2 regions of the Flintibacter sp. genome follow, and region 2 is predicted to be linked to the other one. Evidence: riboswitches for the same ligand, from Rfam matches in the RefSeq annotation. Region 2 holds a riboswitch; the other holds the start of a gene.

Region 1 (14,443 bases), on a different contig from region 2:
GAGAGGATGTAGATGGCTCCGGGAGCCGCTGTCAATTCCAGTCCATTCCCCTCCAGGATGGCTTGCTTGCCATCCCAGCTCAGGGTACGGCCCGTCTCCCGGGCAAAGGCAGCCAGGGTGATATAGCTGGTTCCATGTTCAATCCAGGCCTCTTGCTGGCTCAGCGTGGTACCGTTGAGCTTTACATTTCCCCCGGCGGCCTGAGCTCCGGGTATCAGAGCAAGGGCGGCCAGAATTCCGGCTGCGCCTCGCTTCCAGTTCAATTTCATGATATTTTGCTCCTTTTTAGCTGGTTTTACTCTGAAATTGTACCGGATTTTCTATTTTCCATCAAGCTGTAAATCCTGTCATCCTCATATAGGGCATCAAAAGATTTCCTGACAAGAAAACAGAGGAGGCCGCATATGCGGCCTCCTCTGTTCTTGTTCATAATCAACCCAAAAGGTCTTTGACAGCTTGGGTATCGGTGGATACCACCATCAGCACCGTGTTGCCCGCCTGCTGCAGGAAGGCATCCTCCAGCTTGGGAATCTCTGCGGGACGGTAGTTCTTGTTCTCCTCGATCTCACTCTGGAGATAGCTCTCCATCGCGGTCTTGGCGTTCTTAGCGGACTCCTCGTCCTGGAAAATCAGCAGAGCCAGCTCCTCACAGGTACCGCCGGAGGAGCGGTGTACCACTCCGTCGGTGAGCTGATCCCGGCTCACCCCGGCTCCCTCCAGCTGGTACAGGGACCAGGCCGTGTCCAGATCCAGGTCCTCCAACTGCTCACTGAATACAGATCCATCCAAAAGCTTCTGGGCCTGCTCCTTGGTGTAAGCGGCTGTGGTCTGCTTCCCGCCGCAGGATATCAAAGACATAAGACATACCAAGGCAATTACCACGCCCAAGATCTTTTTCATTCCGCTGCTCCTCCTTCTGGGTACAGAGTCTCATAAGAGACCGTATGTGTCTTTAAGTACTCCAGCCAGGCCTTATAGTACGCGCCGCTGAGATGGACGCCGTCGGTGCTGGCATCTGCAGGCAGCTGTCCGTCCTCGCCCACAAAGGCCGAGTACAGATCCAGGTAGACGACCTGCTTCTCCTGGGCCACCTTCTGGGTCAGTTCATTATAAACCCGCAGGTGCTCATTGGTCAAATATTCCGATCCCCCCCGGGCAGCAATGGTGTCCTCGTTGAGGGGGATCAGGTTCTGGATGTAGATGACCGCATTTGGCTGACTGGCCTTGATATCATCAATCACCTGGCAATAGGAGTCATAGAAGCCCTGGTCGTTGAAATAGCCCAGCTCATTGACTCCTAGGCAGATATAGACCTTGTTGTACTGCTTCTGGGCCAGCGCCTCCACCAGAGTGTAATCCACTCCGTCGATGGTGATGGCCTTCTTGCTCTCCAGCTTGAAGATGGAGATGCCGATGGAGGTGTACTTATCCACCTCTCCAATGCCGCTGTACAGCATCAGGCCCTCGGTACGGGAGTCACCGATAAAGGCAGCGTCGGCAAAGTAGCTGTTGTCCACCGCCGGGCTCTCCGGACAGGGTTTGGAAAAGTCGTATGCGGCCTGCTGGCTGCCGTCCTCCGGCAGAGAGGCAGAACCATTGGCGGTCACGCTGGAGCCGTCAGGCTGGCTCACATCGCCGCCGGGGTTATTTTCTGAGGTGGACACGTCTGCCGACGACTGGTCAGAGCCCTGGGAATTATTTTTGGGAGCGCATCCGGAAAGCAGTGCAGCGCTCAGGAGAACACCGGCCAGCAGCCGGCGGTTATCATAGAAAAAATGCATAGTTAAGCCCTCTTTTTAATGTTTCTTCTTTTCTCTGCTCAATCGCGGCAGTAAAGTTCGCAGTACCGTGGAAGCAAGCATAGCTCCCACAGCCAGAGATGCTGCCATCCCAAAGGTATGCAGCATCGTGGAAATAAATTGATCGGTCTCTCCAGCCACACAGTAGCGCATGGCGTTATAGATGCCCGCTCCGGGTACCAGCGGCAAAAGCGCCACCTGGAGATACCCGGTTACCGGACAACGGCGCACCCGGGCCATCAGTTCCGAGTAGATGGCAATGCACACCGCAGCCAGAAAGGCCGGTAAAATATCGCCTCCCAGCAGGCGCTGAGCAATCAGATAGACAAACCAGCCCAGCGCTCCGCCCAGACCACAGATTAAAATGCCTCCGCCCTGGATATTGAACACCAATCCAAAACCTACACAGGCTATCATACCCCACAGGCAGGGTAAAAGCAGTTCTTGTATCACTTCCATGGCATCCCCCTCACATTCCAATCGCCAGAGAGATCACCACGCCCAGAGAGATGGCCGCAGCAGTCAGGATGGCCTCTGCCGTACGGTTCACGCCGGAAATAATATCTCCGGCCATGATCTCCCGCATGGCATTGGTCAGCGCCATACCGGGTACCAGTACCATCAATGTTCCAATGGTAATGGCGTCCACGTTCTCTCCCACGCCGATCCTGGTAAGCAGCAGCGCCAGCAGTGATGCGATGGCTGCGCCGATGAGGGTCTGGAAAAAGCCGTTAAAGCCCATCTTCCCTCCCAGATACAGCATCCAGAATCCAACGCCCAAGCCGCAAATTCCTGCGCTGACCGCATCCAAAACGCCGCCGTTGAAGAAGGCAGCAAAAAATCCGGCGGCCACCACATAGCCCAGAAGAAGCACTGGGGTGGAATATTGCCTTTTATTTTGGCTCAGACCGTCCACCAGCTCCTTGGCCTGCTTTACCGGGGGAACTTCCCGGCACAGGCGGCGGCACAGATCATTGCACCGCTCCAACAGCTCAATGTCGGTTCCATGGGAGGGAATCCGGCGCATCTGGGTAATGGGATGGCCCTGAGGGGTATTTAAACTTACGATCAGGCAATTTGGAATGGCAAACACCTGGGGCTGCAGCCCATAGGCAGTAAGCAGACGGTATACCGACTCTTCCACACGGTAGATTTCCGCACCGCTGAACATCAGCTGATAGCCCAATTCCGTTCCCATATTCAGCAGGTCGTCATACTCCATTCCATCCGCCTCCCTGAAACAGAATACCATGTTTCAGGAAAATAACAAGTCACAATTTTATTACAAAAATTTTCTCCTTTCCCCTTCTTTCTGGAGATTTCGATCTCACATTATAAAAAGACGCGGCGAGAGGAGAAAAGGTTTCCTCTCGCCGCAAAATATTTTTTAATTTTCAGGTTCTTACTTCTGCTCCGGGTGGAACTGGGTGCAGGTGCACTTCTTCCACTTCAGGCCGGAACCACAGGGACAGGGATCGTTGCGGCCAATCTTGATGGCCTTGCGCTGAGGCTGCTTGCGGACGGTGCCGTCGCTGGCGCCGGACTCGCCGGTGATCTTGGCCACGCGCTCACGCTTGACCTCCTCGTTCTTGCGCAGACGCACCAAGAACAGACGGCGCAGGGTCTCCTCCTGAATGGCGGCCACCATCTGCTCGAACATCTCGTAGCCTTCCTTCTTGTAGGCCACCACGGGATCAGTCTGGGCGTAGGCCCGCAGTCCGATGCCCTGCTTGAGGTCGTTCATAGAATCGATCTGATCCATCCAGTACTCGTCAACCACCCGCAGCATGAGCACCCGCTCCAGCTCCCGCATGAGGGGAGAGCCGATCTCCTGCTCCTTGGCGGCATAGACCTCCTTGGCACGGTTCTCCACCAGCTCCACCAGCTGCTGCTCGTTGTACTTCTGCAGTTCCTCATCGGTAAGAGCAAGCTCGCCGGGCTGGAGGAACATGGTGTGGAACAGAGCGGTAGCCTCCCGGAAAGACTCGGCATCCATGTGCTTCTGCTCGCCCATATGGCCCTGGATGGCGTTCTCCACCATGGTGTGGATCATATTCTGGATGGAACCCTGCAGGTCCTCACCATCCAGCACCTGGCGGCGCTGCTTGTAGATGACCTCACGCTGGGTGTTCATGACGTCGTCGTACTGCAGCACGTTCTTACGGGTCTGGAAGTTACGGGACTCCACCTGCTTCTGGGCGTTCTCAATGGCGTTGCTGAGCATCTTCTGCTCAATGGGGGTATCCTCGTCTACGCCCAGCTTCTCCATCATGCCCATGACCCGCTCAGAGCCGAACAGACGCATGATGTCGTCCTCCAGGGACAGGTAGAAGCGGCTCTCGCCGGGGTCGCCCTGACGGCCGGCACGGCCGCGCAGCTGGTTATCGATACGGCGGGACTCGTGGCGCTCGGTGCCCAGGATAAACAGGCCGCCGACCTCACGTACCTTCTCCGCCTCTTCCTTGATCTCGTCCTTATACTTAGCCTCGGCGTCGGCAAACATCTTCCGGGCATCCAGGATCTCCTGGTTGTCGGTCTCGGCGTAGCCGGTGGCCTCGGCGATGAGCTCGTCGGACATACCCGCCTTACGCAGGTCGGCCTTGGCCAGATACTCGGCGTTACCGCCCAGCATGATATCGGTACCACGGCCGGCCATGTTGGTGGCCACGGTGACCGCGCCCAGCTTACCGGCCTGGGCCACGATCTCAGCTTCCTTCTCGTGGTTCTTGGCATTCAGGACGTTGTGCTTGATGCCGCGGCGCTTGAGCATGTCGGACAGCTCCTCCGACTTCTCAATGGACACGGTACCTACCAGAACAGGCTGGCCCTTCTCATGGCACTCCTCGATCTGGCTGACCACCGCACGCAGCTTACCGGCCTCGGTCTTGTACACCACGTCGTGGTGGTCGACACGCTGCACGGGCTTGTTGGTGGGGATCTCCACGATGTCCAGCTCATAGATGGTGCCGAACTCTTCCTCCTCGGTCATAGCGGTACCGGTCATACCGGAGAGCTTGTCGTAGAGACGGAAGTAGTTCTGGAAGGTGATGGTGGCCAGGGTCTTGGACTCGTTGGCCACTTCCACGTGCTCCTTGGCCTCGATGGCCTGGTGCAGGCCCTCGTTATACCGACGGCCGAACATCAGACGGCCGGTGAACTCGTCCACGATGATGACCTGTCCGTCCTTCACCACGTAGTCGATGTCCCGCTTCATCACGCCGCGGGCCTTGATGGCCTGGTTAATGTGGTGGGACAGGGTGGTATTCTCGGGGTCGGCCAGGTTCTCAATGTTGAAGGCTTCCTCGGCCTTCTTGATGCCCCGGGCGGTGAGGGTAGCGGTGCGGGCCTTCTCGTCCACGATATAGTCCGCATCGATGTTGACGTCCTCTTCCTCCTTGTCATCCACCTTGGCAATGCGCTGGCAGGTGAGCTTGGAGACAAACTGGTCCACCACGGTGTAGAGCTGGGTGGACTTCTCGCCCTGGCCGGAAATAATCAGAGGGGTACGGGCCTCGTCGATGAGGATGGAGTCCACCTCGTCCACGATGGCAAAGTAGTGGCCACGCTGTACCAGCTCCTGGGAGTAGATGGCCATGTTATCACGCAGATAGTCAAAGCCAAACTCGTTGTTGGTACCGTAGGTGATGTCGGCGTCGTAGGCCGCCTTCTTATCCTGGCCCATGACTCCGTGGATGACCAGACCCACGGTCAGACCCATGAAGCGGTAGACCTTACCCATCCACTCGCTGTCGCGCTTGGCCAGGTAATCGTTGACGGTGACAATGTGCACGCCCTTGCCGGCCAGTGCGTTGAGGTAGGCAGGCAGGGTAGCCACCAGGGTCTTACCTTCACCGGTCTTCATCTCAGCGATACGGCCCTGGTGCAGGATGATACCACCGATGAGCTGTACCCGGTAGGGACGCATGCCCAGCACACGCCAGGCGGCCTCACGGCAGGCAGCAAAGGCCTCAGGCAGGATATCGTCCAGGGTCTCGCCGTCCTTCAGACGCTGCTGGAACTCCGGGGTCTTGGCCTGGAGCTGCTGGTCGCTGAGCGCTTTGTACTCATCCTCCAGGGCCTCGATCTTCTCCACCAGCGGCATAATCGCCTTGACCTCCCGCTGAGAACTGGTGCCGAAAATTTTCTTCAGGAAACTCATATTCGATCACACCTCGTTGTTGTTACTCGTAGAATCGCTCCGCCCGGGAAAGCCATCCGGGCATATTATCGTCTTAGTATACCACAAGCCTTCGGCGGAAAAAAGAGCAAATTGTAAACTTTCCCTCACAGAATCTCCAATTTCTTTCTATCCCGCCCTCAAATATCCACCACATGCACATAAATGTACGCCAGGGGTTGACAGTTTGTAGCGCCTGTGGTATGGTTAGATTCACAATTGAACAGGACAAACGAAGCGCCCAGGAAAATGGCCGTCGGCCTGCCGAAGGAGTAACACTCTCAGGTGTCCCTGTTGGGACGAGGACTGTGCGTGGATGTGACTCTGGAGAAGCTCGACCACGAGTGCCGAAGGTGCAAAGCGGGGATCCCCGCCAATCTCTCAGGCAAAAGGACAGAGACGAACAAACCGCCCCGCCGTTTTTTCGGCGTGGGTCTGTTTTCGCCCCATCATAGACCGTGGAAGCTTCCACGGTCTTTTTTGTTCTGGATATTTTAGGGGGAGAAAACGATGTCTGAAGCACTGCAATCCTTAGAGGCCGCACTTTATCCTATCGTGGTCAATATCAACACCTACCTGTCCAGCTATATTCTGGTCTTCCTGCTCATCGGCGTGGGTCTTTTCTATTCCATCCGCACCCGCTTTGTTCAGGTACGCTGCTTCGGCGAGGGCATGAAGAAGGTATTCGGAAATGTGTCTTTGCGCGGCGGACGGCAGGAGCAGGGTATGAGTTCCTTCCAGGCTCTGGCCACTGCCATCGCCGCTCAGGTGGGCACCGGCAACATCGTAGGCGGCTCCGGCGCCATTCTGGCCGGCGGTCCCGGCGCCATCTTCTGGATGTGGATCATCGCCTTCTTCGGCATGGCCACCATCTACGCCGAGGCTACTCTGGCCATCAAGACCCGCATCACCGATGAGAACGGCGACTTCCACGGCGGCCCCGTTTACTATATCACCACTGCCTTTAAGGGTGCTTTTGGTAAGTTCCTGGCCGCTTTCTTTGCGGTAGCTATCATTCTGGCTCTGGGCTTTATGGGCTGTATGGTCCAGTCCAACTCCATCGGCTCCACCTTCCAGACCGCCTTCGGCGTTCCCTCCTGGATCGTGGGCGTGGTGCTGGTCATCATCTGCGGCTTCATCTTTGTGGGCGGCGTGCAGCGTCTGGCCGCTGTCACCGAGAAGATCGTCCCTATCATGGCCGCTATCTTCCTGCTGGGCGCGCTGGCCGTACTGGTCATCCGCATCCAGTATATCCCCGCCACCTTCGCTATGATCTTCCAGTATGCCTTTGAGCCCCAGGCCATCATCGGCGGCGGCTTCGGTTACGCGCTGAAGGAAGCCATCAGCCAGGGCGCCAAGCGCGGCCTCTTTTCCAACGAGGCCGGCATGGGTTCCACCCCCCACGCTCACGCTCAGGCCAACGTGAAGGATCCCCACGACCAGGGCGTGGTAGCTATGGTCAGCGTGTTCATCGACACCTTTATCGTGCTGACCCTCAATGCTCTGGTAGTCATCTCCACTCTGTATACCCCCGGCGGCATTCTGGCCCAGGGCTACACCGAGGAGGTTTCCCAGGTCATCAACAAGACCAACCTGGCCCAGACCGCCTTTGGCACCGTGTTCGGCACCCAGGCCGGCGCCATGTTCGTGGCCGTTTGTCTGTTCTTCTTCGCCTTCTCCACGGTGCTGAGCTGGAACATGTTCGGCAAGATCAACATCATCTACCTCTTCGGCAAGAAGGCCGCTCCCGTCTATTCCGTCATCGCTCTGGTCTTTATCTTCCTGGGCACCCTCATGTCCAATGACCTGGTGTGGGAGCTCACCGACATGTTCAACAACCTCATGGTCATCCCCAACGCCATCGCCCTGTTTGCCTTGTCCGGCGTGGTGGTAAAGATTTGTCACATGAGCAAAAAGGCTTCCAAATAATTTTGTGCAGTTTTTATGAAAACATGAAAAAGACCGCCGTCCCCTTGACAGGGTCGGCGGTCTTTTGTTATCCTGAGGGCGGATCATATGACTGACGGAAGTGGGGAGACCACAGGGAGTATGATCGTCATGATGCCGACCGTCTGGGCGCCGAAAAGTGGCCCGGAAGGGCGGCTTTTTTGCGCCCTTTTTTGCCTATTCAGGGCGGAAAGGAAGTATTTTTCATGACTGGATTCATTCATTCGCTGGAGAGTATGGGACTGGTGGACGGCCCCGGTGTACGGGCAGTGGTCTTTCTTCAGGGCTGCCCTCTCCGCTGCCTCTACTGCCACAATCCGGACACTCAAACCTTCTCCGGCGGACAGGAGACTACGCCCGAGGCCCTGGTCAAACGGCTGCTCCGCTTCCGGCCTTATTTTGAATCTTCCGGCGGAGGCGTTACCTTCTCCGGTGGTGAGCCCCTCGGACAGTCTGACTTTCTGCTGGCGTGTCTGAAGCTGCTCAAAGCAGAGGGGGTACACACCTGCATCGACACCTGCGGCGTAGGCCAAGGTGACTACGAGGACATTCTCAAACACACCGACCTGGTGCTCTACGACGTAAAGCACCATCAAAGAGAGGGTTACCGGAAGATCACCGGCCGGGAGTTGGACCCCACCCCGGCCTTTGTGGAGGCGGTCCGGAAGGCAAACGTCCCCATGTGGGTGCGCCACGTGGTGGTCCCAGGCCTCACCGACAGCCGGGAGCATCTCACCTCCCTGGGCAAGTACATCGCCACCCTGCCCCGGGTGGAAAAGGTGGAACTCCTCCCCTACCACACCCTGGGCGTTCACAAGTATCAAACGCTTGGCATCCCCTATCCGTTGGAAGGGGTACCGCCGATGGACAAGACAGTACTGGAACCTTGGAACCGGCAGCTCAATGAAGCCTGCTGCCGGAACACAGACAACTAAGAAAGGAATGGGAGCTATGAGCATCGACGTCAACTGCACCGCTTGGAAGGGATTTCGCACCGGCGAATGGCGCCACCTGGTGAATGTGCGCAATTTCATTCAGAAAAACTACACCCCCTATCAGGGAGGGGATGACTTCCTGGCCCCCATCTCCCCCAAGACCGCCAAGGTCTGGGAGAAGGCAGAGGCCCTCATTCTGGAGGAGATCAAGAAGGGCATCATCGATGTAGAGACCCACGCTGTCTCCGGCATCGACAACTTTGCCCCCGGCTACATTGACAAGGACAACGAGGTCGTCGTGGGCCTTCAGACCGACGCCCCCCTCAAGCGCATCGTCAACCCCTTCGGCGGCATTCGCAACGCCGTCTCCGCCCTGGAGCAGTACGGCTACCATCTGGACCCGGAGATCGAGCGCCACTTCCGCCTCTACCGCAAGACCCATAACGAGGGCGTCTTTGACGCCTATCCCAAGCGTACCCGGGACGCCCGCCACGCCGGTCTGCTCACCGGCCTGCCCGACGCCTATGGCCGCGGCCGCATCGTGGGCGACTACCGCCGCGTCCCCCTGTACGGCACCGACTTCCTTATTGAAGAGAAGCAGAAGGATCTGGACATGCTGGACGGCCCCATGACCGACGAGCGCATCCGCCTGCGCGAAGAGGTCCAGATGCAGATCCGCGCTCTTCGTGAGATGGCCTCCATGGCCGCCAAGTACGGCTGCGACATCACCCGCCCCGCCGAAAACGCCCATGAGGCGGTGCAGAACCTGTACATGGCCTACCTGGCCGGTATCAAGGAAAATAACGGCGCCGCCACCTCCTTGGGCCGTGTGTCCACCTTCTTGGATATCTACATCCAGCGCGACCTGGACAACGGTCTGCTGGACGAGCAGGGCGCCCAGGAGCTCATCGACCAGTTTGTCATCAAGCTGCGCCTGGTGCGTCACCTGCGCACCCCCGAGTATAACGAGCTCTTCGGCGGCGACCCCACCTGGGTCACCGAGTCCATCGGCGGCATGGGCATTGACGGCCGAACCCTGGTCACCAAGAACTCCTTCCGGATGCTCCACACCCTTACCAACCTGGGCACTGCCCCCGAGCCCAACCTCACCGTTCTGTGGAGCAAGGACCTGCCTCAGGGCTTTAAGGACTACTGCTCCAAGATGAGTATTGCCACCGACTCCATCCAGTACGAGAGCGACGAGCTGATGCGCCCCATGTACGGCGACGACTACTGCATCGCCTGCTGTGTGTCCGCCATGGCGGTGGGCAAGCAGATGCAGTTCTTCGGCGCCCGGGCCAACCTGGCCAAGAGTCTGCTGTACGCCATCAACGGCGGCGTGGATGAGAAGAAGGGCGGCGTCATCGTCCCCGGCATCGAGCACGACATGGACGAAGTGCTGGACTATCCCAAGGTGCTGGCCAATTATAAAAAGGTACTGGCCTATGTGGCTGAGCTCTACGTGGACACCATCAACATCATCCACTATATGCACGACAAGTACGCCTACGAGAGCAGCCAGATGGCTCTTCATGACACTCTGGTAGAGCGGCTGGCCGCCTTCGGCGTGGCCGGCCTGTCCATCGCCGCCGACTCCCTGTCTGCCATCAAGTTTGCCAAGGTGCGCCCCATCCGCAACGAACAGGGCGTAGCTGTGGACTTCGCCATTGAAGGTGACTTCCCCAAGTACGGCAACGACGACGACCGGGTGGACGATATCGCCGTGGAGATCGTCTCCTACTTCTCCGCTGAGCTGAAAAAGCACCCCCTTTACCGCAATGCCATCCACACCCTCTCCGCCCTCACCATCACCTCCAACGTGATGTACGGCAAAAAGACCGGCGCCACCCCCGACGGCCGCAAGGCAGGCGAGCCCTTTGCCCCCGGCGCCAACCCCATGCACGGCCGTGACGTAAACGGCGCTCTGGCCTCCCTCAACTCGGTGGCCAAGATTCCCTACCGGGCCGTGTGTCAGGACGGCGTGTCCAATACCTTCTCCATCGTCCCCGAGGCCCTGGGCAAGGACGAGGACCAGCGCCGGGCCAACCTGGTGGCTATCCTGGACGGCTACTTTGTCCAGGGCGCCCACCACCTGAACGTGAACGTCCTGCACCGGGAAACTCTGCTGGACGCCATGGATCACCCCGAGAAGTATCCCAGCCTCACCATCCGTGTCTCCGGCTATGCGGTGAACTTCAACCGCCTCAGCCGGGAGCAGCAGCTGGAAGTCATCCAGCGCACCTTCCACAGCGCCATGTGATTTTTCCACACCTTCTGCCCCGCCGGTGCAAAACCGGCGGGTTTTTTTATCTTTACGCAGCGGGGGCAGACATGGTATGATGGGGGAAAACAAACATGTGGGAGGCGCCTCATGGCCGACTGGAAGAAAAATTCACTGCATGATCTGCACATCGACAGCTACACCGCCCAGGGCTTCGGTGTGGCCCGGCTGGATGGCCGGGTGGTCTTTATTCCCGGCACCATCCGGGGAGAGGACTGGAAGGTTCAGCTGTTAAAGGTACAAAAGAACATCGCCTGGGGCCGTGGCGTGGAGTTGCTCACCCCCTCTCCCGCTCGTGTGGAGCCCGACTGCCCCATCAGCGGCAAGTGCGGCGGCTGCCAATACCGTCACATGACCTACGAGGAGGAGCTGACGGCCAAGTGGGACCGGGTCAATGACGCCCTGCGGCGGCTGGGCGGCCTGGATTTGGAGCTGCCTCCGGTGCTTGGGGCGGAAGATTCCCTGCGCTACCGCAACAAGGTGCAGCTGCCCGTGGCCCAGGGAAAGCAGGGCCTGTCCATCGGCTACTTCCGTCCCCGGAGCCATGACGTGCTGGATGTGAAGGACTGCCCCCTCCAGCCTCTGGCGGTGACCCGGCTGCGAGAGGCCTTCAAGGCCTGGATGGAACAGTGGTCGGTGCCTGCCTATGACGAGAGCACCTGTCAGGGACTGATCCGTCACCTCTATGTGCGCACCAACCAGGCGGGACAGTCTTTGTGCTGTGTGGTTGCCAACGGGAAAAAGCTGCCCCAGGTTTCCGAATTGGTGGAGGCTCTGTGCAAAGTGGAACCGGGACTCATCGGTCTGGTTCTCAACATCAATCAGGCGGATACCAACGTAATTTTAGGTCCTGAGTACCGCACTTTGTGGGGCCAGGATTTCCTGGAGGAGACCCTGTGCGGTATGACCTTCCGGCTGTCCGTCCCCTCCTTTTTCCAGATCAACTGGGCTCAGACTCAGCGGCTCTATGCCCAGGCGGTGGATTTTGCCTCCCTCACTGGACAAGAGACCGTGCTGGACCTGTACTGCGGCATCGGCACCATCTCTCTGGCTTTGGCCCAGACGACGGGGCAGGTCATTGGGGCTGAGATCGTCCCCCAGGCCATTGAGGACGCTAAGGCCAATGCTGCACGCAACAAGGTGAATAATACCCGTTTTTTCTGCGGCGACGCGGGATCAGTGGCCGCTCAGCTTGCCCGGGAGGGTGTGCGTCCCCAAGTCATCTGCGTGGACCCACCCCGGAAGGGATTAGCACCGGAGGTACCCGCCATTTTGGCCTCCATGGCCCCGGAACGTATCGTCTATGTCTCCTGCGACCCGGCCACTCTGGCCCGGGACGCCAAGCGTCTGGAGGAGCTGGGCTACCGGGCAGTCAAGGTCCAGGCCGTGGACCTCTTCCCCCGCACCGCTCACGTGGAGACAGTCCTGCTCCTGGTCCGGGCAAACTGATCCCGGACCGATGTCCTTTGTTTATCCTATTTCCATTATATATAAAGGAGTGTTGTTTATGTACGAACTTTGGGAAGGCCTGAAGCGGGCCAAAGAGTACAAGTGGGTAGAGCTCTCTCACCCCCTGGACAACGACAGTCCCTTCTGGGCTGGAATTCCCGAGGGCTCGGTGGAGCTGTGCAAGACCGTGTATGACTGGGGCAACCCCATGCTGGATTGTCTCATCCAGACCTTCTGCTTCCCCGGTCAGTTCGGCACCCACATCGACTTCCCCAGCCACTTTGACAAAGAAGGCGTCTCCTCCGAGGCCTACGGCGTGGAGCAGCTGGTCTTCCCTCTGTGCGTCATTGACGTGTCCGACAAGGTGGCCCAGGATGTGCACTATGCGGTAACTGTCCAGGATATTCTGGACTATGAGACCAAGTACAGTCCCATCCCCGAGGGCGCTTTTGTGGCCCTGCGCACTGACTGGAGCAAGCGCTGGCCCAGCATGGATGCCCTGTCCAACTTTGACGCCGAGGGCGGCGAGCACACCCCCGGTTGGTCCAGGGATGCCCTGAAGTATATCTATGAGACCCGCTCCGCCGCTGCCAACGGCCATGAAACCATTGACACCGACGCCTCCGCCCTGGCTGCTCAGGCCGGCGACCTGGCCTGCGAGCGGTATGTGCTCAGCCATGGCAAGGTACAGGTGGAGCTGCTGTACAATCTGGATCAGGTAGCCCCTGCCGGCGCGGTGGTGATGGTGTCCTTCCCCCGCATTACCGGCGCTACCGGTCTGCCCGCCCGGGTTTGGGCAGTCACCCCCTGATTATTTCAATTTCTGCCACTGTAAAGAGGAGCGCAAAGCGCTCCTCTTTATACTTTTTTAACAGTATTTCCACGATCTTTTCGTCTTTTCTCCTGTTTCCATGCTATAATAGTTATATGATTGCATTTTAAGGAGGTAGATAATGGATCACGTTCTTTTTCTGGTTGGTACCGTTATCCTGATTTGTATTCTAATGAACCGCTGGGTGGAAAAACTAGCCGTCCCCTCCCTTCTCGTCTTTATTGCCCTGGGTATGTGTTTTGGAGAAAACGGCCTTCTGCACATCCAGTTTGACGATTATGCGGCAGTCAACACCATCTGTTCTGTCAGTCTGATCTTTATTATGTTTTACGGCGGCTTCGGCACGAATCTGACTGCTGCCCGCCCGGTGGCAGTGCAATCCGTCGTCCTGTCCACCCTGGGCGTGGCCTGTACCGCCGGCAGTGTGGCGGTCTTTGTCCATTTGGTGTTCCATCTGTCCTGGGCAGAGAGCCTGCTTATAGGCTCGGTGATCTCCTCCACTGACGCGGCCTCGGTGTTCAATATCCTGCGCACTAAAAAGTTAGCTCTAAAAGAGCATACCGACTCTCTTTTGGAGCTCGAATCTGGTTCCAACGACCCCATCTCCTATATGCTCACCTCCGTCGCGGTAGCTGTCCTCACCAGGCAGGAAATCTCAGTTCCTCTTCTGCTGCTCCAGCAGATCGCTTTGGGTGCCGCAGGAGGCCTGCTGCTTGGTCGGCTGTCTGCCTGGATTTTAGGTCTTCACATAGCACCGCCTCCGTGCCTTGACAGTAGCACGTTTTCGGCTTATTCTTGTAATAAAGATTTACAATTTATTTCGATGTTATACAAAATTTAAGAAAGACGCACAGAGAAAAGAAACAGGGCGGTTTCCCCGCCCCGTTTCGACATTATTTTCCCAGCTCCTCGTGATACCGTTTCAGCATCACACAGAACTGCCCGCGCGTCAGCGGAGAGTGCAGCATCAGGTCCCCATTTCCGTTCCCGGCCATAATGCCGTTTTCCCTGGCCCACTCCACG
Region 2 (16,736 bases):
CGCATTATACTGGAAGCGCACACCAGTTTCAATGAAAAATTGGAAACAATTTTATTTTTGTTGCAGTGGTTAAAATGAACGTAATTACCCATCGCTTTTATGGGTATTTAGGCGATGAAAAACTTTTCTTTCCTTCTGCCCAGCTTCCGCGCTGCAAAAAATCATTTCATTTATGTAATAATAATTACACAAATGTTTACATTTTGTTACATTTATTTGCAATTTATTTTTCGAAAATCTTTTTCTTCCCTCTTTTGATTTTTTGCACTCAAACCAGGGGCGCAATTGGTCTTTGCTTTTTTATACCAGTTTGTATGTTATATTTTTTATCTATTATCTTGCTGGATCGCCTGGAAATCACACTCGGTATTTCCAGTATGGACGCACCTCTTTCAAAGCATAGTTACGGCTTTGCTTGCTTCTTGTCCGGCGGAAGGATCAACAGGGATTGCTGGGCAATCTGTTCTTGCAGGATCTCAATAAAATCGGCCACATATGGGGCTAGATAGGCATCTTTCCGGCGCACAATATAGTAGTCAATAAAGGCATTTGGATCCCCGGTCAGAAAATACCGGATGGCCTTATGATACGAGAAGTGCTGGATATACCCTAAGAAATTGAACGCCACACCCAGCCCCTCTGCCGCCATTTGGGCAGCGGACTCCAAATTTTCCACCGTATAATGGTGCAGCGGATGCACCCCCGCATAGTCCAGTGCCTGATCGGTATACATCCGCGAAGACTGGTCCGGGAGCTGTAAAATAAAGATTTCCCCTGCAAACAGGGACAGGTCGATCCAAGGCAGAGAACTACCGGAAATAGAAACTGCTTTGCAAGCCAACGGATGCAGAGGCGATAGCACCGCCACCAGCCGGTCCCGGTAAAAAGGAATAAACTCCAGCACCGGAGCCGGATTAGGCCGGTTATTGATAATCAGATCCACCTCTCCATCCAGCAACAAATGGAACAATTCTTCTGAGCTGCCTTCGTACAATTTCACATCTATGCTCGGGTGGCGAATGGTCAGCTCCCGCAATGCAGCCGGTAACAGATATGTGGTTCGGCGAGGATGGAGTCCCAGACGTAACACACCCCGTTCACCGTGTTTTATGTCATACAACCTCGCCTCCCACTGGCGGTTGAGAAAGCACATCTCCCGGGCATACCGTATATAGGTCTCCCCTACCTCGGTAGGCTCAAATTTCTTTCCAAAGCGGTTGAACAAGGGCACACCAAGTGTGTGCTCCAGCGTACTGAGAAACACACTCAGGGTGGGAGGCGACACATTGAGGAACTCTGCCGCCCCTTTTAAAGTCTGATAATTGGCTATGGCCAGCACATACTCCTGCTCCCGCAAATTCATAATTTAGGCCTCCTCGGTTCATAATTAGCTTATATCTAATATTATATTAAAAATAATGTATTTGACACAAGCTTATTCATCAATTATTTTATAGATACTGGTGTATATCGGAGAACATCTTCGAACAAAGGCAGCGGCTGGAGCGCCAAACACCGGATTCTGAATTTGAGGTGAAACAGCTATGGAGCGTATGATCGATCTTGTAGGCGTGCAGATGGATTTCGGCGCGTCCAAGCGGGGCGTCAATATGGGACCTACCGCCATCCGCTATGCCGGATTGTGCGAGGGTCTGGAACACATGGGCTTCCAGGTGGAAAACCTGGGTGATATTGTTCCTGCCCCCAAGGGTGCTACAAAGCCTACTCTGAGAAATTATGAGCAGGTGGTGGACGTGAACCGCCGGCTCTACCACACAGTATATCAGTCTTTGAAAAACGGACATTTCCCCGTGGTGCTGGGCGGTGACCACAGCATCGCAGCGGGCAGCATCTCCGCAGTCTCCAAGTTTTATGGTTCCATCGGCATTATCTGGGTGGATGCCCACGGCGACTGGAACAACGAGGAGAGCAGCCAGACCGGCAACATGCACGGCATGCCCTTCTCCGCTGTGTGCGGCTACGGTCCCGACTGTATGGTGGATTTCGGCCAGGGTCCCGTCTATGTGGATGTGGCCCACTGCGTCCAGATCGGCGGACGGGATATCGACACCCAGGAGCGCATCCGCATGAAGGAGGCCGGGGTGACCATCTTCCCCATCGATATGATCGACGAGCTGGGCATGGCGGAGGTCATGCGCCGGGCTATGGCGGTGGCCGGCGAGGGCACCAAGGGTATTCACCTGAGCTTTGACGTGGACGCCATCACCCCCGAGGCCGCGCCGGGCACGGGCACCGTGGTGCACAGCGGTCTCACCACCCGCGAGGCCTTCCTGGCGGTGGAGACCATCGCCCGCTCTCAAAAGCTGGTCTCCCTGGACATGGTAGAGGTCAATCCCATCCTGGACGAGCGCAACAAGACCGGCATTCTGGCCTCGGAGCTGGTCCAGTCCGCCCTGGGCAAAGTGGTATTTTAATCTTATGTTCCCTCTCTCAGCCCCACCGGCACTCTTTGCCGGCGGGGCTGTTTTCATCCCCGGCACTCCCTGCCGCATGTTTCCTCTTTCGATACAATATAGATGATTATAATCTGCTTTTGGGAGATGATCGGAATGAGAAAACCAATCCGCGCCTTTCACATCGTTCTCATGAGGAAGAGGTGGTGGACTGCCGCGGCATGTCTGTGTCTGGCCGCGGTCATGTTCTGCGTGGTTAATTACTACCCCGCCGCAGTGGGCGCTTCCGCCTCTGTACGGCAGCTGCCCATCTACTGTGTCCAGCGGGACCAGAAGCTGATCTCCATCAGCTTTGACGCGGCCTGGGGCAATGAGGACACCCAGCAGCTCATTGACATTCTGGACCGCTACGGGGTAAAAGCCACCTTTTTTGTGGTGGGCTCCTGGGTGGATAAATATCCTGAATCGGTAAAAGCACTTTCCGACGCGGGACACGAGGTCATGAATCACTCCAACACCCACGCCCACTATCCTCAGCTCACCGCCGACGAGGTGATCGCTGACCTCAACGCCTGCAACGACAAAATTGAGGCAGTCACCGGGGTGCGGCCCACGCTGGTTCGGATGCCCTACGGAGACTACGACGACAAGTCGGTGCAGGCCGCCCGGTCCATCGGGATGGAGCCCATCCAGTGGGATGTGGACAGCCTGGACTGGAAGGAGATCCCCGCCGACGAGATCACCCAGCGGGTGACCAGCAAGGTAGGCCCGGGGTCCATCGTTCTCTTTCATAACGCGGCCCTCCACACCCCCGAGGCCCTGCCCTCCATCCTGGAACAGCTCACTCAGGAGGGCTATACCTTTGTACCCATCTCCCAGCTGATCCTCACCGGCAACTATTCCATCGACCACACCGGGCGGCAGTGCCCGTGCTGAAAAATCAAATAAACACCTATTTTTGTCCCGCTCACTTCAACAAATCCAGAAACTGTCATCCATTATTTTTCCTGTATATCGCTTAAACGCAATCTTCTCTAAACTTATTTAAAAAGCGCCGCTGTCTCTGCTAAACATTTCGCACAGAGACAGCGGCACTTTTTTCTTTCTTCAAGCATTCTTAAGCTCTCCATTTTTCTTGATTCAGTTGCTTTGCACAATTCTTCCACTTAAAAATAGTGCACATAAGCAACAAAAAAATCAGATATTGCTCTTGACATCCTGTGCAAATGATGGTATTTTTTCACATAAATAACACGTTTACATTTGATGTAATTTTTTACACAGCAAGAATGAAAACACTTTAGGAGGAGCACTATGGAGACGTATGAAAAATTTAGTTTGGCGGGAAAAGTAGCCATTGTTACTGGTGCCACCCGCGGTCTTGGTCAGGGAATTGCTCTTGGCCTAGCCGGAGCCGGAGCTGATATTGTAGGTGTGGGGCGCTCCGATCACAGAGACACAAAAGAAAAGGTAGAAGCTCTTGGGCGGCGCTATCTGGAACTGAAACTGGATGTAGCGGACGAGAATACTCCGGATGTGGTAATCCAGAAAACCGTCGAACAGTTTGGAAAAGTAGATATCCTGGTCAATGCGGCCGGTATCACCCGGCGAGTCATGGCCATTGATATCTCTCGAAAGGATTGGCAGGATGTCTTGGATGTCAATCTGACTGCTCTGTTTTTCATGTGCCAAGCAGCGGCTCGGCAGTTTATCAAGCAGGGCGGCGGAGGAAAAATTATCAACATTGGTTCAATGACATCCTATCAAGGCGGCGTAAAAGTAATCCCCTATACCGCCAGTAAAGCAGCGGTACGCAATATCACCATGCATATGTGTAATGAGTGGGCAGCTCCCTATGGCATTCACATTAACTGCATCGCCCCTGGCTACATGGTTACCGATATGACCGCTCCTATGCGCTCCGAAGCTTCCCGCATGGCCGAAACTAACACCCGGATTCCTATGGAGCGCTGGGGTGTACCCGAAGATCTGGCCGGTGCAGCAATCTTCCTAGCCTCCGACGCCTCCGACTATGTCAATGGCTTTACCATTGCCGTGGACGGTGGATTCTTAGCAAAGTCTTAAGCAGCATAAAGGAGCTATTTTTGTTATGGGAAAAAAATATCGTGTCGGCCTGATTGGTGTGGGATCCATTGCACACATTGCACATCTTCCCATTCTGGCTGCCAGAAATGATGTAGAAATGGTTGGTGCCTTTGCTAAGCACATTGAAAGTGTGGAAAAAACACAAAAGAGCTATGCTATTCAGCACGCAGTACATAATCTGGATGAGTTACTTTCATTAGACCTGGACTGTGCTTTTGTGTTGTCTCCCAAAACCGTCCACGCGGAGCAAGTGATCCGGCTCTTGGAAGCTGGAGTTGATGTATTTTGCGAAAAGCCCATGGGAATGACGCTGAAGGAAGCCTATGATATGGCTGACGCTTCCGCCCGCACAGGCAAGAAGCTGATGATTGCTTTTAACCGCCGCTATGCACCGGTCTACCGAAAGGCCAAAGAGGTATATGGGCAATTATCCCCCGATGTGCTTATTGCGCAGAAAAACCGTCCGGCCAGCGAATACCGCGCCACTCTTGAAAATGCGATTCACATGGTCGATATTCTGCGTTATTTCTGCGGAGAATGTGTAAAGGTGGAAGCCTGTTCCAAATTTACAGATCCTCTCTATGAAACTTTAGCTACCGCATAGCTTCAGTTCGAAAATGGATCTGTGGCCATGCTTGTGGCGGATCGCGCTTCCGGCCAGTGGGTGGAGACCCTTGAAATGCACGGCCATAACAAAAGCGTTTTGGTCAACTGTCCGGACACAATTACCATTACCGATGGTCAGCAATCCCACACTACCTCTATGACTCCCTTGGCCTATGGCTGGGCTAAAGTCATTGATAAGATGGGCTTTACTCAGGAGGTCGACCACTTCTTTGACTGCCTCAGCAATGACAAGGAGCCTTTAACCAGCGGTGCAGACGCCTATAAAACCCAAGAACTAATGCACCGTATTCTCACCACAGCTGGGCTCCCCGGTTTGGAATGAGGTGAGTGGCTTGTTCAAAATCGCCGGACACACCATGGGAACACCCGAATACACTTTGCCCCAAGCTCTGGAACTTTTCCACCATATTGGTCTGGATGGCGCAGAGATCGTGGTCCAAGACGGTTATCGCTGCGCCATCCCGCAGCAGGCAGATTTGGACGAACTAAATTCTCTGCGCCGCCAGGCGGACAAGCTCGGTCTTCGCATCATTGCCTTGACCCCATATTATTCCCGTTTTAATGATTTGAGCTCTCAGGTCCGCGAGAAAGAAATTGATGGTTTGACACAGGTCATCGGTTATGCAAAGGTAATGGGAGCAGAATTTATTCGAATCTATGCCGGCAACTTTGCTCAAGGGGATACAGATCCTTCGGGAGAAAAACGTCAGGTCTTAGTGGACAGCATGCGCCTCTTGGGAGACCGCGCAGCAGAATACGGGATCAAACTCGTCATGGAAAATCACTTTAATACCATGACCGTATCCGCTGCGGACAGCATCTCTTTAGCACAGGAAATCAATCACCCTGCGGTCGGCATTCTCTACGATCAAGCAAACTTGACCTTTACAAACAACGAACCGTGGAATCAAGCCTTGCCCTTACAGTTCTCCAAAGTATACTATACTCATGTAAAAGATCTGGTTTTCCGGGATGGTTGTCGTACCTTCACTTCCTCTGATGTCTCTCATCCGAAAGAAGAGGAACGAAATGTTATCACCCGAATCGTAGGAGAAGGAATCGTTCCCTGGCCTGCAATTCTTCAGGAAATGAAGCGCCTTGGCTACGACGGTTGGCTATCTTTGGAATACGAACGGAGATGGCACCCTCAGGATATTCCAGACGCCTCTATCGGCATGAAGAAATCTGCCGAGTATCTCAGATCGTGTTTTAAAACCCTAAACTAACATATTAAGGAGGATTCTCACATGAAACGGATGAAAAAGACTCTGGCTTTGGCTCTGACCGGTGTTATGCTGCTGTCAGCCGCTGCATGCAGCAATTCCAGCGCGGGTTCCGGTTCCTCTACCGGTTCCAACTCGTCCAATTCTTCTGGATCTGGCGGCCTGAACGGATATCCGAATCAAAACGTAAACGTAGTAGTCCAGTACTCCGCTGGCGGCGGCACCGATCTGTCGGTCCGCGGCGTGTTGGATGGCGTACCCGATTTCCCTGTCAATTTCTCTGTAGCTAACGTCACCGGAAACGGCGGTTTAATTGGTTTGACTCAGGTAGCCAACTCTGCCGCCGACGGCTATACTCTGGGCGTCATGAATACCGACTTTATTATCAATATCATCCTGGGCAACACGGACCTGACAGTGGATGACTTCTCTCCTCTCGCCTGTGCTCTGATGGATCCCTTTGTACTTATTATCGGCAACAATGAAAATTACTCCACTTTGGAAGAGTTCGTGGCCTATGCCAAGGAGCATCCCGGTGAAATTGTAATTGGTGAAACCGGCACTGGTGCTGCCCCCACCCTGGCTATTACCGCCATGGAAAACGCTCTTGGCATTGACGTGTCCAACGTGACCTATGAGGGCAGCGCCGACTGCGTCACCGCCATCGTTGGCGGTCACATCGACGCCACCTTTGCCCAGCCCAGCAACGCCACCGCCCAGGTGGAGGCTGGCAACGCCAAGATCATCGGCACCCTTTCCAACGAGCGCCTGCCCGCTTTCCCCGACGTGCCTACCTTCGCAGAGGTTTTCCCCGACGAGATTGATTATGAGATGATGGGCTTCTGTATCATTTCCTCCCCTGCCGGCGTGGATCCTGCTATTCAGAGCTATCTGTCTGAGAACCTGCGCAAGGGCGTAGAGAGCGAGAGTTATGCCAATACTCTTTCCAGCTTGGGTATGCAGACAGAAAACCTTTCCCCCGAGGAACTGTCTGACTTTTTGGATCAGCAGATGGATCTGTATACGGATCTGCTCTCCTCCCATTCTTAAATTAACGCCTTACCTTTAAGGTTATTCCAACACAACATTAGTATCGTTCATGTAGCGTCTGAACACCGGGGCACCGGAATTGATTTTCCATTCCGGTGCCCCGCAGCTTGTCTGAAGAGAAAGGAGGGGTTGTATTCGTGAGAAAATACAACTATTTCTTGTCTGTATTCCTAATTATCATTGGGTTTTCAGGTATTTACATGGCATCAAACTTTGAAACCCGCAGTGGTAACAGTGGCGATCCCGGCGCTGCCTTTTGGCCTGTTTTGCTATGCTGCGGTCTGATTCTCTGTTCTGTCATTTTATTGATCCAGACTATTCTGGAATCCAAAAAGGCCACTGAAAAAGAAGATCCTCTGATTGACTATCGCTCTGCGGGCGTCCATTGTGTCTTCTTGATCTTTGTGATCATGATCGCTTATGCGGTCATTATGAATTACTTTGGCTTTATTCCTGCTACTTTGCTGTTCGTCATCGCCACTATGCTGGCCATGGGGGAGCGCCGCCCAATCTGGATTGGGCTCACCACGGTTGTAATCACTGGATTTATCTATGTGGTCTTCACCGTGATCATGGGTGTTATCCTTCCCCAAGGCAAGTTCTTCTAAGGAGGGATCCGATCCATGTTGACTGCTTTTACCGCCGGCTTGATGTCGGTATTTACTCCTATGGGATTATTAGCCATCCTGGGCGGTGTTCTATGTGGAATCTTTGTCGGCGTAATGCCCGGGCTTTCCTCCGTCATGGGCATGTCCATCATGTTGCCTGTCGCACTGGCTATGGACGGCAATATGGGCGTGCTGATGATGCTGGGTATTTTCTGCGGTGCTATCTACGGCGGCTCCATTACCGCTATCATGATCGACACCCCCGGCACAGCCAATTCTGCTGCCACTTGCCTGGACGGTTATCCCATGGCCCATAAATATCACCAGCCCGGTCGTGCCATCTCTATTTCCACCACTGCCTCTACTTTCGGCGGCCTGTTCTCTGCTTTAATGCTGCTGTGGACTTCTCCCATTCTGTCCAGTTTTGCTCTGAAGTTCAGTGCACAAGAGAGTTTTGCACTTGCCCTGTTTGGCATCAGCGTAGTGGCCAGTACTCCAGTGAAAATGTTTTAAAAGGTATTATGGGTGCTCTTATCGGCCTGCTTTTGGCCACAGTTGGAGTGGATACCACCACCGGTGCATACCGTTTCACCTTTGATACTGTTTATCTCACTGGCGGCATCTCCAACATCCCAGTTTTAATTGGTTTGTTTGCTTTCTCCCAGGGCTTGATCAACGTAGCAGACAATTTTGGCAAACACCGCGATAAGGTCAGCCAGAAACTGGAGCGTATTCTTCCTACAAAAGAAGATTTGGTTGCTATTTTCCCCACGCTGATTCGCTCTAGTGTTATTGGCACCATCATCGGAGCTATTCCCGGCACCGGCGGTGATATCGCTTCCTGGGTGGGTTATAACGAAGCCAAACGCTGGTCTAAGCATCCTGAGAAGTTTGGTGACGGAGCGCCAGACGGCATTGCTGCTCCTGAGGCTGCAAACAATGCTATTTCCGGCGGTGCTCTTATTCCCCTGCTTTCTCTGAGCATCCCTGGCGATGCTTGTACTGCCATTATGTTGGGTGCTTTAATGATGCTCGGCATCACTCCGGGGCCTTTGCTGATGAGTGAGTCCCCTGACAAGGTCTATATGATTGTCATTGGCCTATTTTTTGCCAATGTGTTTATGGGAATCTGTGGATTTGGTGGTATCAAGATTTTTGCCAGAATCTCCTCTGTTCCCGAAATCATTCTCACCCCCTTGATTTTTGTATTCTGCTTTGTGGGCACTTTTGCCGTCAACCATACGGTACAGGACATCTACCTGATGATCGTATGCGGTATTCTCGGCTTCTTCCTTATCAAAATGCAGTTCTCCATTCCTCCCATTATTTTGGGTATGATTCTGGGCGGCATTTTGGAAAAGAACTTCCGGCGTGCCTTGGTGCTGCCCAATGGCGATTGGACCACCTTCTTTACCCGTCCCATCTCCTGCGTGTTTATTATCATCGCCATTCTCTCTCTGTTCTACCCCTTTGTTCTTCCTATGTTGAAAAAGCGTAAAGCCCAGAAAGCTGAGGCGAAGAACCATGACTGAATGCTGTAAATTCTGCGGCGGAGAGGACCTGAGGCCTGATCTGATAGAAATTGGCGCACTTCCCGGTGGACGACTGTATCTTCATCGCGACCAAACGCATCCCGGACGAGTCATTCTGGTCGCTGACCGTCATGTCAAAAAGGTTACTGACCTGTCTCTTCCAGAATACAAAGCTCTGATGGAAAGTGTTTATCACACAGCCCAAGCAATTACTGACCAATTCAGTCCAGACAAGATTAACTATCTCATCTTTGGCGACACCAGCACTCACCTGCATGTTCATATTGTACCTAAATATCAAAACGGGAAGGATTGGGGCAAAGTTTTTCTTACTGATGAGCCGGAACCTCTTTTTCTGGAAGAAGATGCATATCAGAGTATCTGCGCTGATCTGTGTCGTCGGCTTGGACTGAATTAGAGGGGGTAATGTAATGGGAAAGGTTTTAATTACAGCGTCCCACTTTCAGACCCTGTGTCAGGAAGCTATCCAGCTGCTGGAATCCAATGGCCATAGCCTCATTCTCAACGACCACGAGCTCCCCTATTATTCCTTTGAGGAACTGGCTGTATGGGCCGGGGAAATCGATGCAGCTATTATCGGGATGGATCGCTGGGATGATCAAGTATTTCAAATTGCTCCCAAGCTGAAGATTCTTGCCCGGTTTGGTGTGGGTGTGGATAACATCGACCTAGAAGCTGCAAAGCGCCACGGGGTACAGGTTGTCAACGCCGCAGGTATGAACGCCAACGCAGTAGCCGAGTTGGCTGTTGCCATGATTTTAAACTGTCTGCGGGGCGTGCCGGAACTGAGCCAAAAGCTATCCCAAGGACAATGGCTTCGTTCTGTGGGGCGCGATTTACAGGGACAGACTGTTGGTCTTCTTGGCTTTGGAGATATCGGGGGGCGGGTCGCAAAAAAGCTTTCTGGCTTTGACGTCAAGCTGCTGGCCTATGATCCTTACCCCAACCAAGAAAAAGCAAGCGCCCTTGGTGTGACTCTGGCCGATCTTGATACTGTTCTGTCCAGCAGTGACATTTTGAGTATTCATATGCCCAGTCTCCCCGCGACTCACCACTTCATGAATCAGGATACATTCTCCAAAATGAAGGAAGGCGCCTATTTTATCAACACAGCCAGAGGCGCTCTGGTGGACACTCAGGCCTTAGTCCAGGCAGTATCCAGCGGCCATCTGGCAGGCGCTGCCGTAGATGTTTACGAGCAGGAACCTCTGCCCATGGATGCCTCCATTCTTCATACTCCTGGAATCCAATGCACTCCGCATGCCGGAGCCGAGACTCGTGAGACTTACCGAAATATCAGCCTAATGACCGCCCAAGCTGTGATTGACAGTCTCAGCGGAAAAGAGCCCAAAAATTGGCTGAATAAATAAGGAGTGAAGCAACATGAAAAAAATGAAGGGTGTTATTACTGCCATGACCACCCCCTTTGATAGTAAGGACCAGGTTGATATTCACGCTCTGGAAGAGCAGGTAGAATTTCTTATTGAAAAAGGCGTAGACTGCCTCTACCCGTGTGGAACTACGGGAGAAATGCTTATTATGACCCCTGAAGAGCGGGAATTGGTTGCCGAAACAGTTTTGAAAGCTGCTGCCGGCCGAGTTACCGTCTATATCCATGTGGGCGCTATGACTCTGAAAGAAACCGTGCGTTTGGCTCGCCACGCTGAGCGCATTGGTGCTGACGGTATCGGCGTGGTAACCCCTGCTTTCTTTGGCGTAAAAGATAAGGCTATGCTTCGCTACTATCAGCAAGTATCCGCCAGCGTCTCCAAAGACTTCCCCATTTACCTGTACGCCATCCCACAGTGTGCCGCCAACGACCTTTCCCCCGCCCTGGTGGCTCAGATCATCGAGACCTGTCCCAATGTGATTGGTATCAAATACAGCTATTCTGACATGATCCGTCTGAAAGACTACTTAAATCTGAACAACGGTAATTTCTCCGTTCTCTTCGGCGCAGACCGTCTTTTCCTCCCGGCGCTGGTCATGGGATGTGAAGGAACCGTATCCGGCTGCTCGGGCCCCATGCCTGAACACTTTGTAAATGTCTACCGTGCTTATCTCAAAGGCGATATGAAAACTGCTTTGGCCGAACAAAAAATTGCCAATGAGATCTGCGAAATTATGAAAAGCGGTGCAGATATGGGGATCTTCAAAGCCGTCCTTCAGTTCCGGGGTATGACTGGCGGACATATGCGGGCTCCTCTGATTGATCTGGATGAGGAGGAGAAGGCAGCCCTCCACACACAGATCGCGCCCTATCTGCCCCAATGAAAGTGCTGTGTTATGGTTCCCTGAATCTGGACCATATTTACAACGTGCTGGAGTTTATCCGCCCGGGGGAGACACTTCAGGCCCTGTCTGTGGAACAGCACTGCGGAGGAAAGGGATTTAACCAAGCGGTAGCAGCCGCAAAAGCGGGTCTGCCCGTGTACCTGGCAGGATGTATCGGCCCAGACGGAGGGATCTTTCGTGAGATTTGCCGCACCGTAGGAGTGGACGATACTTATCTGCGTGAGGAGAACCTCCCTACCGGCAGTGCGGTAATTCAGGTGAACCAGCGTGGAGAAAACTGCATCCTGCTTTACGGCGGCGCCAATCAGGCGGTAACCGAGGAACAGATTGAGCAGACTCTGGAAAATTTTCAGCCAGGAGATGTACTCATTGCCCAAAATGAAATCAGTCAGCTACCCAAGCTGCTCTCCTGTGCAGAAAAACATGGACTGCGCATTGCATGGAACCCTTCCCCCATGAACGAGAAAATTACCCCAGATATGCTCTCCAGCGTAAACTGGCTGTTTGTCAACGAGGTAGAAGCCGAGCAATTGTGCGGTAGCAATCAGCCCGAGATCTGCCTGGATCGTCTGTCGGCCTTGTGTCCCAAAGGAGCTGTGATTCTGACCTTGGGCAGCGCTGGCTCTTGCTATGCCGGTCCGGAAGGTCATTTTTTCCAACCCGCCTTCTCTGTACAGGCAGTGGATACCACCGCTGCCGGTGATACCTTTACTGGATATTTTTTGGCTAGTATACTGAAGGATGGAGTACCTCAGTCCGCTTTGGAACTGGCCAGCAAGGCATCTGCATTGGCAGTTACACGAAAAGGGGCATATGACTCCATCCCGTGGAAACGTGAAGTAGATGGTACGGCACTAAACTGAAATATACTTTTACCAAAAGCGGCTCCAACCCAAAATTGGCGCCGCTTTTCCTTTTCTTAATACGAAAACGATAACAATTGACATGATAAGCAACTCATGATATGCTGAAATAAAATGGATTGATAATTATTCCATCATCGGTCAATCGTTTTTTTATCTGGGACACAGTATCCCAATTTAAAAATCCTCTGTTTGTTAATGTGTGAAAGATAGATGGCTTCAAAGAAGGAGAGTATTTATGGCAGCAACTTTAAAAGATGTGGCAGAATATGCCGGAGTCAGCATCGCCACTGTATCACGCGTCTTAAATGATCCTGAAAAGGTGGCTGAGCAGTCTCGCAGCAGAGTTCTCAACGCAATCGATGTGCTGGGCTACTCATCCAATCTGCTTGCAAAGAGTCTGCGGAAAGATGGATTGAATGCCGTATCTGTTTTACTGCCAAGTTTAAGCGATCCCTTTTTCGCCCAAATGAACCAGGGAATTTCCGATGTACTGGCTACTTGCGGATATTTGATGCTTACTGTCGCTACAGAAGGTGTCCAAAGTATGGAAGAGGAATATCTGCTGAAGGCCAAATCCATGGGACTTGCGGGAGTTTTGGTATATACCCCTGCCCGTTGTATCCCCTCTAGTTGGGAATCTTTCTGCGGCAGTTTTCCAATCCTTTTTCTTTCTGATACCGACGCTCGCGGGCTCCCTAAAACAGAGCAACTGCCAGCGTCCTGGGAAGCTTTGGGAGATCAAGTGGCCAACTATTTTCTCAATCAAAAACGGCATCATTTGGTATATTTAGCCGATCACACATCCAGATTTTCTTCCGCATTCTTTACCCGCCTTCAAAACACAATTCGTGCAGAGGGAGGAACCTGTCAGCATTGCAGCGCAGGTTCTTCCTTGGACGATGCTTACAGAGAACTTACCCGGTATCTCAACCAAACCGAAACCCTGCCCGACGCAATCATCACCCAAAACTGCTACCAAGGCGCAGGGGCGCTGTCTGCACTAAAGCAGCAGGGAATTCGAGTGCCAGAACAAGCCGCTGTCCTTAGTCTGGAAAATGCTCAATTAGCCCAATTAACTTCTCCTCAGCTGTCTGTCTGGGGACCCTCCGGTTATCAGGTAGGCGTCTTGGGCGCTCAGCGTCTGTTGGAGTTAATCCGCCTGAATGAAGATACGCCTGCCGCCCCAAAAGAAGAGGTCAGTCTGACTTTAATTGTAAGGGGGTCCACAGATGTTAAAGCATGACTCTCCCCGGATTCTTTCTCTGGGCGTACTCAATCTGGACTTTGTTATGGAACTCGGCAATGAAATGATTGGGAAAAAGAAGATGGGCCGTCAGATCTCGATTAACGCAGGCGGCCACGGAAGTTCCCAGGCCATTGCCGCTGTACGATGTGGTGTTCCTACTGCATTAATTGGCAAAGTCGGAGACGATGCCTTTGGCCAACAGATTCAGTGCACTCTGGAAAAGGAGCATGTGGACTGCCGCTTTCTCACCCATGTTCCAAACGTCCACAGCGGTCTAGCTACTATTATCATTGAAGATCACACAGACAATACTTTTATCGACTTTCTGGGTGCAAACTATGAGTTGACCAATGAGGATATTGACCACTGCAAAGATGCAATCTGTCAGGCGGACTTGGTCATGATCCATATGGGACCGGCAATTATGGATGTAGCCACCCATATGATCGAACTGGCAAATGAATGTCATACTCCAGTTTTGGTTACGCCTTCTGTCATGACCGCAGATGTCCCGCTCCATTTTTGGAAGAAAGTAGACTACCTGGCTATGAATCTGGCTCAGGCAGCCGCTATCAGTTGTCTCTCTGGTGAAAATGCAAAAACAGCCCGAATTTCTGCCAGTATTCTTTCCAACCAAGTACGACAGGGCGTCGTTGTACACATGGACGGAGCCGGAGTGTTGGTTGCGGAAAAAGGTACTATGAGTCTTATGGACACTTGTTTTTCTGGTGAGATTCTGGATTATTCCGGTGCCACATCCTTTTTTACCGGTGTACTCGCAGCGGAATTGGTAAAAAACAGTTCCATCCAAGAAGCAGCCATCAAAGCCCACCGGGCCGCTCTTCTTTGCATGGGAAAAGTTGGTGTATATACGTCCTTCCCCTCCGCCGAGGTATTGAAAACATTATAACGCTCGTTAAAAGAGAAAATTTCCCACAAAAACTTCTTGACAAACGCCGGACTTCTATGATACTTTAACCACAACAGAGACTGACAACCGAATACCGAATCCATACAGCGGATGAACGATTCAGGAGAGACCGCGTATCTTACGCGGCACCGAAGGAGCAATGCCACACTCTCTCAGGTAAAAGGACTGGGTCGGGACGCAAATCTGAAAAGCATCCTTTGGGTGCACCGACGGGGCAACTGTCTGGAGGCGTTCAGGCTGGAATCTCTCAGGTTCTATGTACAGAGGCGCAGCGATATTAGGTATCGTTGCGTCTCTGTTTTTCTTTGCCCGAGAGATTATATTCTGAACGGAGGGAATCCCCATGAGCGAACTGAAACGCACCCAGCTTTACGACGTACATGTGGCAGCCGGTGCCACCATGGTGGACTTCGGCGGGTGGGAAATGCCCATCAAGTACCCCACCGACATCGTGGCCGAGCACCTGTACACCCGCAGCTTCTGCAGCCTGTTCGACGTCTCCCACATGGGCCGCATCCTGGTGGATGGTCCCCAGGCCGTCCCCTTCCTGCAGCATGTGCTCTCTAGCAACGTGATGGCTCTTGACGTGAACAAGGCGCAGTACGCCATCCTGCCCACCGAGACCGGCGGCGCAGTGGACGACGCCTACCTCTACCGCTTTGAGGAGGATCGTTACCTGCTGGTGGTCAACGCGGCCAACACCGATAAGGACCTGGCGCACCTGCAGCACCACATCCAGAACTTTGACGCCAGAATGACCGTCATCACCGCCGACTGGGCGGCCATCGCCGTGCAGGGTCCCAAGTCCAAGGAGCTGCTCATGACTCTGTCCGGAGGCGAGAGCATCACAGAGCCCATGAAAAACGCGCTGAACACCCTGGAGCTGGAGGGCCACACCGTCCGAATCGCCAAGACCGGCTACACCGGCGATCCCATCGGCTACGAGGTCTATGTCCCCAGCCAGGACGCTGTGTGGCTGTGGAACCGCCTGGTGGAACTGGGCGCCCGTCCCGCCGGCCTGGGTGCCCGTGACACCCTGCGTCTGGAAGCAGGCATGCCTCTCTACGGCCATGAGCTGGGCCTGTCCCCTGACGGGACAGAGATCCCCATCTACGCCATCCCCCTGGCCCGGTTTGCCGTCAGCTTCTCCCCCCAGAAGGGCGACTTTGTGGGCCGGGAGCCCCTCCAGCGCCAGTATGACGCCTTCCGTAAGATCATGGACCGGGACTTTTCCGATCTGGAGCATCTGCCCCGGCGTGTGCGTCCCATCACACTGCTGGGCCGCGGCGTCATGCGGGCCGGGATGCCGGTATACCGGGGCGACGAGGCCATCGGCTTTGTGACCAGCGGCACCATGGTCCCCTACTTCACCACCCAGGGCCAGGGCCTGGAGACCGAGATTTTGGAAAAGAGCGCCATGCGCTCCATCGGCCTGGCCTATATCGCCAGCGACGTGCTGGATGACGACAAGGTGGAGATCGACGTGCGCGGCCGCCGCATCGCCGCAGTCATCCCCCCCTACCATATGCGGGGCGACGCGCCTCCCTACGCCCGTCCCATTCTCTACCAGGCTCCCGAGGAGGAGAAAGCTGCTGCCTCCGGCGACCGCCTGCCCAAGGCTTTGGATCTTATCGCCCAGGCCACGGACAACCACCGCTGGCGCCAGGAGATGTGCATCAACCTCATCCCCTCCGAGATGACTCCCTCCCGGGCGGTGCGGCTGCTCTCCGCCAGCGACCCGGCCTTCCGCTATGCAGAGCACAAGAAGGTAAAGAGCTTCTACGACGCGGACATCTTCTACTACCAGGGCACCGAGT

What was found. Region 2 has a riboswitch for glycine ahead of gcvT (glycine cleavage system aminomethyltransferase GcvT). Riboswitches for the same ligand answer to the same signal wherever they lie in the genome.
Region 1: another riboswitch for glycine. It lies ahead of ACLTXB_RS11295 (alanine/glycine:cation symporter family protein); the one in region 2 lies ahead of gcvT (glycine cleavage system aminomethyltransferase GcvT).

Annotation. Positions count from the first base shown of each region.
Region 1 covers NZ_JBKVXZ010000030.1:1,257-15,699, forward strand. Annotated here, with positions in the region: gene ACLTXB_RS11265 (cell wall hydrolase) at 1-269, opposite strand, end outside; gene ACLTXB_RS11270 (DUF4358 domain-containing protein) at 433-900, opposite strand; gene ACLTXB_RS11275 (GDSL-type esterase/lipase family protein) at 897-1,781, opposite strand; gene ACLTXB_RS11280 (threonine/serine exporter family protein) at 1,797-2,216, opposite strand; gene ACLTXB_RS11285 (threonine/serine exporter family protein) at 2,269-3,021, opposite strand; gene secA (preprotein translocase subunit SecA) at 3,202-5,958, opposite strand; glycine riboswitch at 6,209-6,295, shown strand; glycine riboswitch at 6,296-6,383, shown strand; gene ACLTXB_RS11295 (alanine/glycine:cation symporter family protein) at 6,487-7,905, shown strand; ZMP/ZTP riboswitch at 7,983-8,061, shown strand; gene pflA (pyruvate formate-lyase-activating protein) at 8,130-8,858, shown strand; gene pflB (formate C-acetyltransferase) at 8,875-11,118, shown strand; gene rlmD (23S rRNA (uracil(1939)-C(5))-methyltransferase RlmD) at 11,230-12,588, shown strand; gene ACLTXB_RS11315 (cyclase family protein) at 12,647-13,399, shown strand; gene ACLTXB_RS11320 (cation:proton antiporter) at 13,542-14,261, shown strand; gene ACLTXB_RS11325 (N-acetylmuramoyl-L-alanine amidase) at 14,314-14,443, opposite strand, start outside.
Region 2 covers NZ_JBKVXZ010000001.1:157,563-174,298, reverse strand. Annotated here, with positions in the region: gene ACLTXB_RS00795 (LysR family transcriptional regulator) at 404-1,363, opposite strand; gene rocF (arginase) at 1,545-2,435, shown strand; gene ACLTXB_RS00785 (polysaccharide deacetylase family protein) at 2,571-3,350, shown strand; gene kduD (2-dehydro-3-deoxy-D-gluconate 5-dehydrogenase KduD) at 3,729-4,499, shown strand; gene ACLTXB_RS00775 (Gfo/Idh/MocA family protein) at 4,525-5,124, shown strand; gene ACLTXB_RS00770 (hypothetical protein) at 5,146-5,469, shown strand; gene ACLTXB_RS00765 (sugar phosphate isomerase/epimerase family protein) at 5,480-6,373, shown strand; gene ACLTXB_RS00760 (tripartite tricarboxylate transporter substrate binding protein) at 6,395-7,420, shown strand; gene ACLTXB_RS00755 (tripartite tricarboxylate transporter TctB family protein) at 7,558-8,028, shown strand; partial or broken gene ACLTXB_RS00750 (tripartite tricarboxylate transporter permease) at 8,044-9,560, shown strand; gene ACLTXB_RS00745 (HIT family protein) at 9,553-9,978, shown strand; gene ACLTXB_RS00740 (phosphoglycerate dehydrogenase) at 9,992-10,951, shown strand; gene ACLTXB_RS00735 (dihydrodipicolinate synthase family protein) at 10,965-11,855, shown strand; gene ACLTXB_RS00730 (ribokinase) at 11,852-12,739, shown strand; gene ACLTXB_RS00725 (LacI family DNA-binding transcriptional regulator) at 12,978-13,985, shown strand; gene ACLTXB_RS00720 (PfkB family carbohydrate kinase) at 13,972-14,898, shown strand; glycine riboswitch at 15,010-15,097, shown strand; gene gcvT (glycine cleavage system aminomethyltransferase GcvT) at 15,263-16,736, shown strand, end outside.